One region of the Paenibacillus sp. MAH-35 genome, then DNA from elsewhere that is predicted to be linked to it. Evidence: riboswitches for the same ligand, from Rfam matches in the RefSeq annotation. Region 1 holds a riboswitch; each other region holds the start of a gene.
What was found. Region 1 has a riboswitch for cyclic di-GMP ahead of AC3Y2E_RS18975 (transglutaminase-like domain-containing protein). Riboswitches for the same ligand answer to the same signal wherever they lie in the genome.

Region 1 (3,585 bases):
CACGGCCGAGCCGTCGCCGTTCACTTGAAGATGGTACACCTTAACCGAATCGGCGATTAACTCGAGTCCGCCAGGAAGCGTATCGCTTACGACCGCCTTCTTCACTGTATCCAGCGACTTGTTAATTTGAATTTTCCAGTCGATCTGGTTTTTGCCGGCCGCTTGCCCCTGCTTATCGATCAGCTTGCCGCCTTTCGGCTTCAGATGAACGATGACCGTTTGCACGCCGCCTTTTACCGGAATCGCAATAATAACTTCCGTGCTTCCATTAATGACTTCTTTCTTAAATTCGGTGCGGATCTCCAGCTTGCCGCTCACATTGGAGTGAGACTCCACATAATCGTTAAACGTCATCACAACTTTGCCGTCCCGGCTCACTGTAAAATGCCCCACAGTCCCTTGTCCGGAGACGAGCGGTTCGTTGATATCCGTGAAAATTTCAAACTGTGACGGCAGGTCGAACGTAAATATACTGTCCTTCGTATAGCCGTGGCCGTTCGGAAGCTCCCACTCGTAAGCCAGATTTACGGCTGCCCCTACGTCCAGACTGCTGCCCGGATTGTAGACGGTGTCGATCACCGTACCGTTCTGATCGGTCAGGACGATTTTCGTCAAGATACTCCCGGCATTAACGACCGGAGGCGCATACACCGCGTTCGTCACTTGCCCGTACACGGAATTTTGAACGTTCCCTGAAGTACCGGCGCTCATCCAGGCGACCGTGCCTCCAAACATAGTTTGAAACAGCAGTAACCATGCAAGTACGAGTCCACTCATTCTTTTCTTTTTCATAAATTCCTTCGGTCTCCCTACACCCTGATTATGAATTTTGACTGTTCTGAACCTGCCTCTCGCGCGCAGGACGGCACGTCAGAACACGTGCCGACAAGGAGCCTTCGTGCCAACCACCTCCGCTTGTCTCGATTGGCGCACGATCCGGCCTAGGTTTCCTGCATTATAACGCTGCCGGCTATACAATTTCTGAACAAACTGGAAAAAGCCTTGGACATGTCGTCCAAAGCCGGTTTCCGATTGATTTTATTTTTTAATAATATTTGGCTGCCGCATACCGGGTAGCGTCCTTGGTCATCTCGAACGTTTTGCCGTTCTCTTTCCAGCCCGCGTCGACGGTCGTGTCTATGGTTGTCCATGCCCCGTCGTAATAAACTTCATTCCAAGCATGATACACATCAACGTAATCCGTCGTCCCCATTACCAGTTTGGCGGGAATATCGACGCTCCGCAGCATCGCGGCGAACAGCGCCGCATAGCCGTAACATATATCCTTTTCCAGCGCGACCGTACGGTCGATATCCGGTATATAATCTGCAGGCACATTGGCGGCCAGCGTTTCGTCGTAACGGATCGTACCGGTCACATATTCGTAAATCGCCCGAACTTTCTCCATATCGGTTGCCGCCGTTTTTGTCAATTCCTTCGCAATGGCTGCCGCCCGGCTTGTCTCGCTCCAGTTGACGTTTTGCACCGGATTCAAGTAGACGTTCGCGTCATTGTCCATATCCAGCGTGACTGCGGCTTCCCGCACCACTTTATATTTGCTGCCGCTCACTTGCTCCAGCAGGGTGACCGTATAGTCGCCGTTGCCCATTTGCAGCGGGAACGTCTCTTCCCATTTGCCCGGAGTGAGCAGGTAGGTGTACTTGTCTGGTCCTTTCGTTACCATAACTTTCGTCTTGACGTCATCTCTGACGTCGTATCGAACCCCGATCGTCCCTCTGTCCACATGGTCCAGGTTTAGCCAATCCTCGGCAGTCGCGGCAAACGCGGCCGGCGCAGGGATCAAAAACGCGATCAACATCGTGATGGCAAGCAACAGGTTACGCATGTTGCAAACTCCTTTCGGCGGCCAGGCTGCCATTTGACGGTGTCAAGAAGGCCCTATAGCTTTGCGTCCTTGCCTTTCGGCAAGTTTGCTATTATCGTATTTGAGTTTGATAGACTGGGAACGGGAGGTTGTCTGGCAAAAAAAGCACAAAAAAAAGCGTAATCGTTCGGTAACTGGCTGCCATCTGACCGCGCGGGGTCAGGAAGGCCCTGTAGCTTTGCGTCCTTGCCTTTCGACAAGTTTGCCGTTATCGTGAAAAGCTTTCTTCCTGCTCCTATCATACCAAAATTATCAATTCCTATCAACCATAATTTGCTATTCGGTTCATAGGTCCGTCTGTGGGCGCAAACGGGTTCGGAAGGATCATCGCAAGCCGGGACAAGCTACGTTTTTTGGGATCACACCGCTGTTTCATCTGCCTCAAAACGTGTCCGTTCCAGGCCCGCGTTCGTGCCGTTGTACTACTCAACCGGCGACTTCCACACCCGACCCGCCCATTCAAAAATCGAATCCAGCACCTGCTCGTCCTCTTCCCGTGGGAATACGTGCCCCCGCCCCTGGTAGACGTGCAGCGCATACGGCTTGCCTGCCGCTTCCAAGGCCACCGCCAACCGGTGCGCGTGCTCCACGCCGACATGCTCGTCCTCCGAACCGTGAACGATCAAGACCGGCGACTTGATGCTGTCCGCCCAGCATACCGGCGACCGCTGCCTGTACGCCTCTTCGTCTTTGCGGGGGTGCCCCACGACCCTTTTCAGCATACGCCTCAAATCCACCCGCTCCTCATACGTAAGCAGCAGGTCGCTGACGCCTCCCCAGACGACGACGGGGCCGACGCCTTCACACTCTTTGGCCGCCAGCAGCGCCATCATCGCCCCCCGGGAGAAACCAATCAACAAAACGGGCAAGTCGTTCCGCGTTTGCGGCAGATCTCTTAAGAGACGTATGGCGTTATACAAATCGAACCGGTCTTCTCCCGCGAAGTCTTCACGCCCCTCTCCCCCGTCGTTTCCTCTATAGAAAGGAGCAAATACGGAATATCCGCGCCGGGCCAGCGTCACGATCCGGGCAATGCGCACCATCCCCACGCTGCGGATGCCTCCCCTGCAGTAGACGAGCGGGGGCAGGGCCTCACGGGACTCCGGTGCGGCCCAGTATCCTTTTACTTTCAAACCTTGACTTACGTATGTAATCTTCCACAATTGAACGCCCGGTTCGGGGTCGGCCAGCCTTTCCCGCTCCAGCACGGTCCCATCCGGCACCTCTCTCGACTCCATCGCCGCAACCTCTTCCGGTGTGTATGATGCTCCCCATCATACCGAAACAAACCGGCCATTTCAAATTCGCAGCCCGTATACGCAAAGCCAAGTTCGGCTTTGACAGCTTTTGGAGGTTTCGGTAGACTGAAGTAAAACGAGCCGAAGGAAGGGCTGTTCCTCTTATGAATCCCGTATTTGATCAAGAATTTGAAGCGCTTGTCGAGAAATTTGCCGAGTTGCTGACCGGCAGCTCCAATCCGGAAACTGTAGAGAAGGTTAGAAAATGGGCTGTTTACAATCATATCCATAAATCGATGCCTGCACTGACCAACCATTGGAACCAGAACCATCCCGAAGCGAAGCGGGAAGTGCGCCTGCTGTTCGAGGAGATCCGCAGCTTGAACGAAGCATTGAGAGCCCAGCGCAGTGCCGACACCGCCACTCCTCCTCCCGCCGGAGAATAATCCGGTTAAGAAAAGC
Region 2 (3,585 bases), on a different contig from region 1:
TTTCTGCCCTCCATCCAAAGTCTGGCTCCGGACAAAGTGATCTACGTCGGCAGAATTTCCAAGACGCTGCTGCCGGCGGCGAATATCAGCTATCTGATCCTGCCGTATGAGATGCTCTCTGCCTTTTACGCGAAAGTTCCCGAATATGACCAGCCGGTTGCCAGACTGGACCAATTGACATTCGCCTCGTATGTCGGCGAAGGATACTGGTACAAGCATCTTCAGAAAATGCGGAAGACGTACGAGGCGAAGCGGAGGACGTTTTTCGATGCGGTCTCTTTGTATTTCGGCAGTTCGGCGGAGGCGGAATCCAAAGACGCCGGACTGCATGCTTTTTTCACGGTCAAGAGCGGGCGCAGCGAATCCGAGCTGATCGAACGGGCTCTCGCCAAAGGAGTGCAAGTGTACGGTACGTCACGGTACTGGACACGGCGGACAGAAGCGTATCCGACGCTGCTGCTGGGCTATGGGGCGTTAAGCGGCCCGGACATCCGCACCGGCATCCGGCTGCTTGCTGAAGCGTGGCTTGAAGCCGATATCCGGTGAGGGGGCGCTTTTTTCTCTTTTCTTATTTTTCATCACCCATTGCTCACGCTTGTCCTATTCAATATGTTCATTCTGTCCCTTCCGCCGGCCGATGGTTCTGTTTACTATGGAGCATAGATTCTTTCATAAGGTGGCTGAGGACATGAACTTTATTTTTGACTTGGACGGTACGATTTGCTTTAAAGGGCAGAAGATCTCAAGCGGAATTGCAGACTTGCTGGTCGAGCTGGAGCAAGCCGGCCATGTTGTCGGTTTTGCTTCCGCCCGTCCTTGCCGGGATATGCTTCCCGTCTTGGATGAACGGTTGAGAAACCGGCTTCTGATCGGAGCCAACGGGGCGATGACTTATTTCGGGGGCGAGCTTCAAGCCTCGGTTCCGATCCCTGCCGGACTTGCGAAGGAACTGCTGCATCTTTTACAAGAGTTCGATGCCGAATATCTAATCGACGACAGATGGAATTACGCCTGCCGCATGGCGGATTCGCATCCCTTCCTCCGCTTTGTAGACCCGGACAAGCTCGCGGCCCGCATCGAATTGGACCAGATCGAATCGTATATGAAAATCGTAGTGCTGTCCGGCTCCGATTTCGGCGAGTTATCCCGGAGATTGGAGCGGATGGACGTAACGATCCACCACCATTCGACAGAAGGAATACTCGATCTGACCTACAAGGGCGTAAACAAAATGTCGGCTCTGGAGTTGTCGGGTATTCCCGGCGGTCCGTTCGTCTGCTTCGGAAACGACATGAACGATCTGCCGCTGTTCGAGAAGGCCCATCATTCGGTGGCGATCGGGGATTACGAGCCTTTACTGCGAATCGCGAAGGAACGAATCCCGGCAGACGAGCATACGGAATGCAGCATCATCCGTAAGCTTCGCGAGCTGGGCGAACGATATGCATGACTTTCGGATCAAAACGTCTGGCTTCAACCTGTCTCCTTATGGAAGGGACAGGTTTTTTCATGCCAAAAGTCGCATTTCCGTATGGCCAGGGAGGCGGGAAATTGGGAGTTATGCTTTTTTCGCAAACAGGTCTGCCCGGGCTCGCGCGGGGAACGTTTACAAATCTTCCAAGTCGTTTTACAATATTTAACTTGTATGCAGGAGACGATCATGCTACAAATAAGGAATATAGTGCCAAACGAATTCCAGAGATTAACTGAAATGATTCAAATGTAACAACGGAGTATCCTATATAGTGGGAAAACGACAAATTTCACCATAAGAAACATCAAAAACTTCATCGAAAAATGACGATGAATGGCGTTTTCTGCCATGGAAATGTTTAAAAACACTTGAAATAATTATTATATAAGTTATTATAGTACGTAAGACTCAGTATATGGATGTTTCATAACAGAAAAAGGCACACTGTCCGAAAGGGCAGGCCGCAAAGCTACAGGGGCTACCCCTTCCGTCCCGCACGGAAGGCATGCCAGCCAGTTGCCTGTCACCAACGGCCAGTGGAGTCTATGGAGGTGACAATTACTTTGTCGCCTTTTTTTGTGTGCGCAGAAAGGGGGAGATGCGATAAACCCGGCATAAGGCTCGACATTTACGGCCATTATCCACTAAGCAATATACCAATGGAGGGTAGAGTATATGACGAAAGGCTTTCGAAAAAAAATAGCTCTTATTACGCTCATATTCACCTTATGTTTCAGCAGCATCGCCGCGGCGGCGCAATCGACAGGCCGTCCGACCACGATGGGGACGAACGGCATGGTAACTACCCAGCATTATCTGGCTTCCGCAGCGGCGCTCAAAGTGCTCCAGGACGGCGGTAATGCGGTTGATGCGGCGATCGCGGCGGCGGCTGTTTTGTCGGTCGTATATCCGCACTACGTCAGCATCGGCGGAGACGCGTTCTGGATGGTTTACAATGCGGAAACGAAAGAGCTGAAAGCATTAAACGCGAGCGGCCGCTCCGGGGAAAATGTCACGATCGATTTCTACAAAAACCTCGGCTACAGCCAAATCCCAAGCCGCGGCTACTTGTCGGCCAACACCGTGCCCGGCGCCGTATCGGGCTGGGAAGAAGCATACAAATACGCCAAAACGTCGATGAAAAACAGCTTGCCGTGGGATCGACTGCTGGAGCCGGCAATCCAGTATGCAGGCAAAGGCTTCCCGGTTACACCGAACCAGGAGCTCTGGACGATTATCGATACCGATACGACGCAGCCGGAGATCAAAAATCTGCAGCGGTTCGAGACGTTCCGCAACACCTTTTTGAAGCCGAACGGCGACGTGTACAAAGCCGGAGATTTGTTCGTTCAGAAAGATTTGGCCCATACGCTCGAGCAGATTGCCAAAAAAGGAGCCGACGGGTTCTATAAAGGCGAAGTGGCCGAGAAAATTGTCGCGGACATTCAGAAGCACGGCGGCGTAATGACGAAAAAAGATTATGCCGACCACAAGGCGAACTGGGTAGACCCGATCTCGGCGAACTACCGCGGCTATACGGCTTACAATTTCCCGCCGAACACGCAGGGCATGGCATCCTTGTCGATCCTGAACATTTTGAACAACTTCGATCTGAAAAACGACGTGGAAGAAGGCAGTGCCGATTACTATCACTTGATTGTCGAAGCGACGAAGCACGCCTTTGCCGATCGGGACAAGTGGTTGACGGACCCGGAATTCGCCGATATTCCGGTGGATGAGATTTTGTCGAAAGAACGTGGAATCGAGCTTGCTTCCCGGATCGACATGACGCAAGTATCGAATAACTTGAAGCCGCTCGATCCGAAGGGCGATACGGTCTGGCTGGGGATCGTGGACAAAGACGGAAACGCTGTATCGATGATTCAGAGCCACTACTTTGACTACGGCTCGGGCGTCGTAGCCGACGGTACGGGCGTATTGCTGCAAAACCGCGGCAGCTTCTTCTCCCTGGACCCGGATCATATCAACCGTCTGGAGCCGAACAAACGGACGTTCCATACGCTGAACCCGGCGATGCTTTTCAAGCACGGCAAGCCTTATCTGGTGTACGGTACGCAAGGGGGAGAGGGACAGCCGCAAACGCAAACCTC
Region 3 (3,585 bases), on a different contig from region 1:
CCGCTCCCGATCTTGCGGCCGACCGTTTCCGCGTATAACGGCTCTGTCAGCAGCTTCAGCTCGAAGGCGTTCAGACTGGCCGACAACTTCATCATCTCGACGGCGTTCAGACCGTTGAAAAATAAAGCCAGCTCGGTCCGGGTGCCGTCCTTCGCGGTCGCATAGATCGCATCCGTCAGCACGTACGCCGTCGACCCGCCCTTGCGGCCGGCATGCCGGAACAGCTCCCGGTTCGCCGGGTTTTCCATCAGCCCCTCCATCACCGGGTCCAGGTACCGGTGCACCTCCGCAGTGAAATGGTCGCGGCCGTTCAGCTTAGCCATAACCGAGGCATACTCCTGTGTGGTCGATCCGGTCAGACGGTCGGAATAGAACCGGTCGAACTCCGGATCGTACCAGCTCCGCAGGTTCGCCTCCCGCTTGTAGGAACCGTCCGCATCCGCCTTCAGCTTGCCGCTTGTCTGGACGGCCATCGCCCGGAACACATCGGCAGGCATGGCGAACAGCTCCTCCTTGGCTTTCGCCTTCGCCTCATTCCCGTCGAGCCCGGAATACCCCTTCATCAGTTCGTACGGGATAAGCAGCGCCCCGTTAAGCGGGAACAACGGCTCGTGATGCCGGAGTCCGAGCTCGGCGATAGTCCCGTGAATCCGCTCCAGACCAAGCTTATCCTGCAAATAGTCGGTATTGGCGTTTGAGCTGTACCGGATCATGCCTTTCGCCACCTCTTCCAGCGTCACGGCGTCGCCTTCGGCCTTCGAGCTTTCCTCGATATACGCCAGCCAGGCCGGATGAGCCCCTCCGTCCAGATTCGGCAAATAGTAACGGTCCAGCACAGACAGCGGCACCCGCTCTTCCGGATGAATCGTGCCGGCCGCGGCCTGCTTCGCATACTCGATCGCAATCATCGTTTTCACGGCGCTCGCCAGCGGCATGACCCGGTCCGAATTCGACTGCGCAATCGTTTGACCGTCCCTCCGAAGCGTAATGGCCGCCTTCTCCGGATTGTTCGTTACGAATTTCCATACATAGTCGGCATTCGCTTTTTTCGCCCAATACGCCGTCCCCCCGATCCAAATAACCGCACCTGCAAGCAACGTCCCGACGCCAATTCCGATCCACATCCAAAGTTTCAAGATAAGTCTCCTCCCGGTCATTGATTACCTGATACAAGTCAAACTTACGTGTCTGCCATCAACGGGTTCGGCGGCCATCCAGCCGTTCTCCAGCCGCGCCTCCGACTTTGTACTAGTCGTATTGTACCGGACGAAGCTTACCTGACTTCAAACCGTACCTTAACGGCACCTTAATTCATTGAATTTCGCGGCGAAACCCGAACGCGCTCCGCTTCCTAGACAGGAGGCGGGCAGGTTCGGGCTTCGGATTGTGCGCAGAACGGAGCTGCTTGTATTCAGTTTTTGCGGTGCGAGGTCAACTCGTAAAACAAATCTCCCTGTTCCGCCACTTCATCCAGCCTCACCGCCGGAGGATTGCGCAACAGATGATCCGGCAAGCTCAGAAATTGCCGCACCAGCTCTTCATCGAACTGGATGCCGCTTTGCTCGAGAAGTTCTACCTTGGCCTGTTCGACCGTTTTTCCTTTTTTGTAAGGCCTGTCCGAGGTCATGGCGTCGAACGCGTCCACGATCGAGCACATGCGGGCCAACCGGGGAATCCGGCTGCTGCCGAGCCCCGTCGGATAACCGGACCCGTCCCACCGCTCATGATGATACTTGACGATATCCAGCAGCCGGGCATCTTTCATCCCTTCCTGCATCAGCAGTTCGCTGCCCGATTCGGGATGCGTCCGCATCCGGTCCCATTCGCCCTGGTCAAGCTTGCACGTTTTTTGCAAAATGGCTGTTTCGATTTTAATTTTCCCTACATCATGCACACAGCATCCCACAATAAAAACTTGCCGGTCCTCCGGTCCGGCCAACGGATAATGCGTGACCCAGCACTGGGCGAGCGCCCCGACCCGGCCTACATGTTCGAACGTCTCCCTGTCTTTATCCGACAATCGCTGCAAAAGACGGTTGATCGCGTACAGCATTACTTCTCCCCCTTCATCGGCAATAAGCTGAAATCGTGTGTCGGCCTGATAATCGCGGGGTTCCGATCAACAAAAAAACCCTCAGGTTAGAGGGGTCCCGTCTCATAGTTCGGCGACCTGGCTGGCATGACGTAATACGGTTGCATCCCATATTCGCAACCGGCGGTTCTCGGCGCGAATATGGGACAAATTACATGGTAGCCCCAATGGTTTTGCGGCCTTATCTTTCGATAAGTGTGCCTTTGGATTCGATTATGAACAAGTATTTAGTTCCATCATCCTATTGTTTTTATTGAATATGTGCAATTAGTTTGATTGTAACCGATTTGTATATTTTTGTCATGCAAAATCAAAAAAAATGTCGATATTCCTCACATGCTCTCGATTTGTAATGTATAATCACGAATTAAGTGCGTTTTTCGCAACGATCAGGCTCGCCTTTTGTCGAATAAAGGGTCACCATCCAAACGAATCACAACCAAATCAAATAAGGCTATTCCAATAGTGTTGCATCACAGATCACAGGAAAACGTCCCCGTTTTCAAACGAAAGGACCTCAACTTCCACGGTCACGTGGAGGCTGAAGTCCTTTATCCCGAGGCACATCGGTTCGAACGGCGCACAATATTCTCAAAAGTGAATGTGCAGACAGCCCCGTTTCGTGTCCGCCCCATATGCGGTCCGGTTAGGCGTCAGGCTTTCCCGGCTCTCTCGAGCAGGTCGCGTACGACGACACTGACCATGATCAGGCCGGCTACAGGCGGTACAAACGAGTTGCTGGCCGGCGGCTGCTGCGCTTTGCGGATATCCGGAGCGTTCTCCGGCACGATCCGCTGCGTAACGTCACCGCGCGGCTTAATCGGCTCCTCGGTCGAGAAGACGACCTTGACGCCTTTTTTGATCCCGTCCTTGCGCAGCTTCTGGCGGATGACGCGGGCGAGCGGGTCAACCGACGTCTGCGAGATGTCCGCCACGCGGAACTGCGTGGGGTCCATCTTGTTCGCCGCCCCCATGCTGGAGATGATCGGTATTTTGCGTTTCAGGCATTCTTTGATGAGATGGATCTTGTATGTCACCGTATCGGAGGCGTCCAGCACGTAGTCGAGCGGATAGTCGAAAAACTTCTCGTACGTCTCCTCGGTGTAAAACATCCGCAGCGCGATCGCATCGCAATCCGGATTGATCAGCTTGACCCGGTCGCGCATCAGCTCGGCCTTCGGTTGCCCGACGGTAGTCGTCAGCGCATGAATCTGGCGGTTAATATTCGTAATATCGACGACATCCTTGTCCACCATGATCACGCGTCCGACGCCGGTACGAACAAGCGCTTCCGCCGCAATCGAGCCGACTCCGCCGATGCCGAGCACGGCAACCGTACTGCCCTTCAACACGTCCAGTCCTTCGGGGCCGATCGCCAGTTCCGTTCGCGAAAATTGATGCAGCATATTCAATCCCCTTCGCTAGATCCGGGCGCTCCGCCGCCGGAGGAAATGCTCCGGAAGCGGGCCCGTCGTATGCTATTATCGACTGTT
Region 4 (3,585 bases), on a different contig from region 1:
CCGGCCGTTACACGCTGGTTTTCCCGACACGGGCGAATCGATCCAAGCCTGCACCACCGAAGGAAAGAGGTGAATCCGATGAGCAGTCGAGTCGTGAGCGGTGCCGCCAAATCGTCCAGACAAATCAATGTCGTGCTCCGAACGCCGGAACCTGCGGCCGTCCATGAGCAGGAGCAGCCGGCCGGCGGGAAGCCGGTGCCTTCACAAGGGCCGTTCGCGGAGATGCTGAAGGAACTGGACCAGTTGGTCGGTTTGGACAACGTAAAGGAACTGGTGTTCGAAATTTATGCGTTGCTGCAAATCGGGCAATACCGGGCGGAAGCGGGACTTGCTGCCAGCCAGCAGGTGTACCATATGATATTCAAAGGAAATCCGGGAACAGGCAAGACGACAGTCGCACGAATTGTCGCCAAGCTGTTCCAGTCGATGGGACTGCTGCAGAAAGGCCATCTGATCGAAGTCGAGCGGGCCGATCTGGTCGGCGAATACATCGGACACACGGCGCTTAAGACGCGCGATCTGGTCAAGAAGGCGATGGGCGGCATTTTGTTTATTGACGAAGCGTACAGTCTGGCGCGGGGCGGCGAGAAAGATTTCGGCAAAGAAGCGATCGATACGCTGGTCAAAGCGATGGAGGACCACAAGAACCAATTTGTGCTCATTTTGGCCGGTTATTCGGAAGAGATGGATTTTTTTCTAGCCCAAAATCCGGGATTGCCTTCGAGGTTCCCGATCGCGATCGATTTCCCCGATTATTCTATCGACCAATTGGTGCAAATTGCCGAGCTAATGGGGAAGGAACGGGAGTATACGCTGATTCCGGCAAGCATCATGAAGCTGAGGCAGATGCTGATCGCCGAGAAAAACAACTGCTTGTCCGCCTTCAGCAACGCCCGTTACGTGCGCAATGTGATGGAGAAGTCGATGCGTCATCAAGCGGTCCGGCTGCTCGGCCAGTATCAAAATAGTTCGCCGGGGCGCCAGGAACTGATGACGATTAAACCCGAGGATATGCGGACCGAGCCGCGTGCGGGACTTGGACTGTAAAAAACCGGCGCGTACGCGCCGGCAAGCCAAAGGAAATGTGTAGAAGGAGCCGCAGGCTGCGGCTTTTTTCGGTTTGAAGCTACGCTGCCGGTGAAGTTCCGCTATAATGGAGGGATAGGAGTCCATATCCTTATAGAGCTAAATAGCGGATGGAGGCATACTGAACGATGATTCGAGCCATTGTGTTTGATTTTGACGGACTTATTCTCGACACGGAAACCAATGAATTCAGGGCATACCAGGACGTGTACCGGCATCATGGGGCGGAGCTCCCGCTGGAGGTATGGTCCGGCGTCATCGGAACGGACATGACGGATGTATTCGATCCGTACAAATATTTGGAAGACCAGACCGGGAAGCTGGTTGACCGCGACACGTTCAGCCGGATGCGCCGGGAGCTGTTCCTGCAGAGGATGGAGACGGAGCAGCTTCGGCCCGGCGTCATATCGGTGCTGGATCAGGCTGCACAGCTCGGGCTTTCGGTCGGGCTTGCCTCCAGCTCGAGCCGGATCTGGGTGACCGGGTACTTAACGAAGTTCGGGTTGCTGGACCGTTTCTCGTGCATTCGAACCAAGGACGACGTGAAAAAAGTGAAGCCGGACCCGGAGCTGTATGTACAGGCCGTCGGTTGTCTCGGAGTCCAGCCCGGGGAAGCGATCGCGTTCGAGGATTCGGCTAACGGCGCACTAGCTGCCCACCGGGCGGGACTGCACTGCGTAATCGTGCCGAATCCGGTCACGGAGGCGCTGCTGTTCGGCGAGCACCGGAAACGTCTGACGACGATGGAGGGGCTTGATCTGGCCGGGCTGATCTCCGAGCTGACTGTAGTTTAACGAATGCAGCGGTTCGGCCTTTGTTCCGGTAAGAACCGGCGGCTCGCATGCCGGGCCGAAACGAGAGATTTGCGACACTTTTTACCCTGAATCGACAGGCACTTGTACCGCTTACTTTCTAGTTTCAAAAAAAGGTAAGGTATGGTATATTAAATTTCGAGTACAACCAACGTCACATTCGTTATCATCTCAATGGCAAACTTGCCGAAAGGCAGGGACGCAAAGCTTCAGGTCTAACGCTCCACGCTCGATGAGCCATGACAGCTGGGCTGCCGACAACGTTCGCTTCAGCGATAAGTATTGCTGTGATCGGCCGTCCCTGTTCAGGGGCGGCTTTATATATGGCGGGCTTCTCCGCAGCAGTTCGTTTGCAGGATTCGAATATGCAGTTGAAAGGGAAGAACCCTATGCAGCGTATGGATTTAATACGGGCGTGCCTCCAATCCGTGTACCGAAGCGAGAAGTGGTTGTTCGTCGCGCTCGCACTGGTCGTCGGCGTCTGCGCGATTCTGTTTAGTAAGGCGGATGCCGCAAGCGTGGCGGCCTCGTGTACATTTGCCGGCTTTCTGCTCGCCTCCGTCATTTTTCGGGGGAAGCCGCCCGTTTTTTATGTGCTGACGGGGCTTGCTTTATTCGTATACGCTGCAGCCTTGCAGCTTGACGTATGGTATGCCGAATTGTTCATCGCTTACCCGCTGTTGCTTATGTACGCTCTCCTAATGCCCAATCCCCTGTATATGCTAGTGGCCGCGCTTGCGGTTGGCCTCCATCTGTATACCGTCACCGACGACTCGGAACCGTTCGCGCGGATCGCCCACCTGGTTTTTTTCTCGTTTATTGCTCTGGCCAATATTCTCCTCGCCTCTTATATTAAACATCTGGAGCAGGAACGAAACGAATACCGCCATCTGAGCGGAATCGACTCGCTGACCGGCCTTGCTTCGCTGCAACAGACGCTGCAATTTGGTCAAAGACTGCTGGACGACGGCAGGACGGTCCGGGTGCTGCTGATCGATCTGAATTTTTTCAAGCAAATCAACGACACCTACGGCCACATGATCGGAAACCGCGTCATTATGCTTATCGCCGACTACCTGCGGGAGATGATTCGCGATGTAAACGGTATCGCCGGGAGGCTGGGCGGGGACGAGTTTGTCGTCATCGTCGAGGATGCCCCCCGGTTTGAGAATATGCGGCAAAAGCTGCTGGACGAGCTGAACGGCAAGTCGTTTATCCCCGACGACGGGCTGCCTCCGGTATCGTTGTCCTTTTCGGTCGGCGTAGCGGTATCGTCAACCGAAGAGACGGTACATATCGAGGAACTGCTGCACGGTGCCGATCTGAATATGTATGAATACAAGCTGCAGCATAAGCTGCCGGCTTATCTCGGCAAAACGGCCGACCTGATCGAGCATAATCCGGCGCCGATCTGTACGTTCGACCGCAAAGGCAAGCTGCTGGCGATTAATCCCGCCGTCTCCGGGCTGCTCGGATATTCTGCCCAGGAGTTAACCAGACGCCAGTTCGTCGCGCTCATTCATCCTCAAGACCGATTGAAAGCGTTGACATCTTTTCAGGAAGCGATGGAAGGCAACTCCGTGCATCTGGAGCTGAGGCTCATACATAAAGAAGGCTATACGGTCGAAGTGGACGTGACGAACATACCGATTATCGCCGATCTTCAAATCGTCGGCATATACGGAGT

Region 2: it holds a riboswitch for cyclic di-GMP, as region 1 does, so the genes downstream of both, ggt (gamma-glutamyltransferase) here and AC3Y2E_RS18975 (transglutaminase-like domain-containing protein) in region 1, are expected to answer to the same signal.
Region 3: it holds a riboswitch for cyclic di-GMP, as region 1 does, so the genes downstream of both, AC3Y2E_RS04915 (HD-GYP domain-containing protein) here and AC3Y2E_RS18975 (transglutaminase-like domain-containing protein) in region 1, are expected to answer to the same signal.
Region 4: it holds a riboswitch for cyclic di-GMP, as region 1 does, so the genes downstream of both, AC3Y2E_RS24665 (diguanylate cyclase domain-containing protein) here and AC3Y2E_RS18975 (transglutaminase-like domain-containing protein) in region 1, are expected to answer to the same signal.

What each region holds. Positions count from the first base shown of each region.
Region 1 covers NZ_JBYUPU010000017.1:95,905-99,489, reverse strand. The annotation lists gene AC3Y2E_RS18980 (collagen binding domain-containing protein) at 1-792, opposite strand, end outside; gene AC3Y2E_RS18975 (transglutaminase-like domain-containing protein) at 1,046-1,846, opposite strand; cyclic di-GMP riboswitch class I at 1,860-1,946, opposite strand; cyclic di-GMP riboswitch class I at 2,012-2,102, opposite strand; gene AC3Y2E_RS18970 (alpha/beta hydrolase family protein) at 2,308-3,123, opposite strand; gene AC3Y2E_RS18965 (YusU family protein) at 3,288-3,569, shown strand.
Region 2 covers NZ_JBYUPU010000007.1:205,440-209,024, reverse strand. The annotation lists gene pdxR (MocR-like pyridoxine biosynthesis transcription factor PdxR) at 1-546, shown strand, start outside; gene AC3Y2E_RS10320 (HAD-IIB family hydrolase) at 689-1,450, shown strand; cyclic di-GMP riboswitch class I at 1,903-1,998, shown strand; gene ggt (gamma-glutamyltransferase) at 2,255-3,585, shown strand, end outside.
Region 3 covers NZ_JBYUPU010000003.1:343,828-347,412, forward strand. The annotation lists gene AC3Y2E_RS04910 (serine hydrolase) at 1-1,136, opposite strand, end outside; gene AC3Y2E_RS04915 (HD-GYP domain-containing protein) at 1,412-2,053, opposite strand; cyclic di-GMP riboswitch class I at 2,162-2,304, opposite strand; gene AC3Y2E_RS04920 (tRNA threonylcarbamoyladenosine dehydratase) at 2,746-3,498, opposite strand.
Region 4 covers NZ_JBYUPU010000030.1:10,876-14,460, forward strand. The annotation lists gene AC3Y2E_RS24655 (AAA family ATPase) at 79-1,047, shown strand; gene AC3Y2E_RS24660 (HAD family hydrolase) at 1,215-1,880, shown strand; cyclic di-GMP riboswitch class I at 2,065-2,157, shown strand; gene AC3Y2E_RS24665 (diguanylate cyclase domain-containing protein) at 2,288-3,585, shown strand, end outside.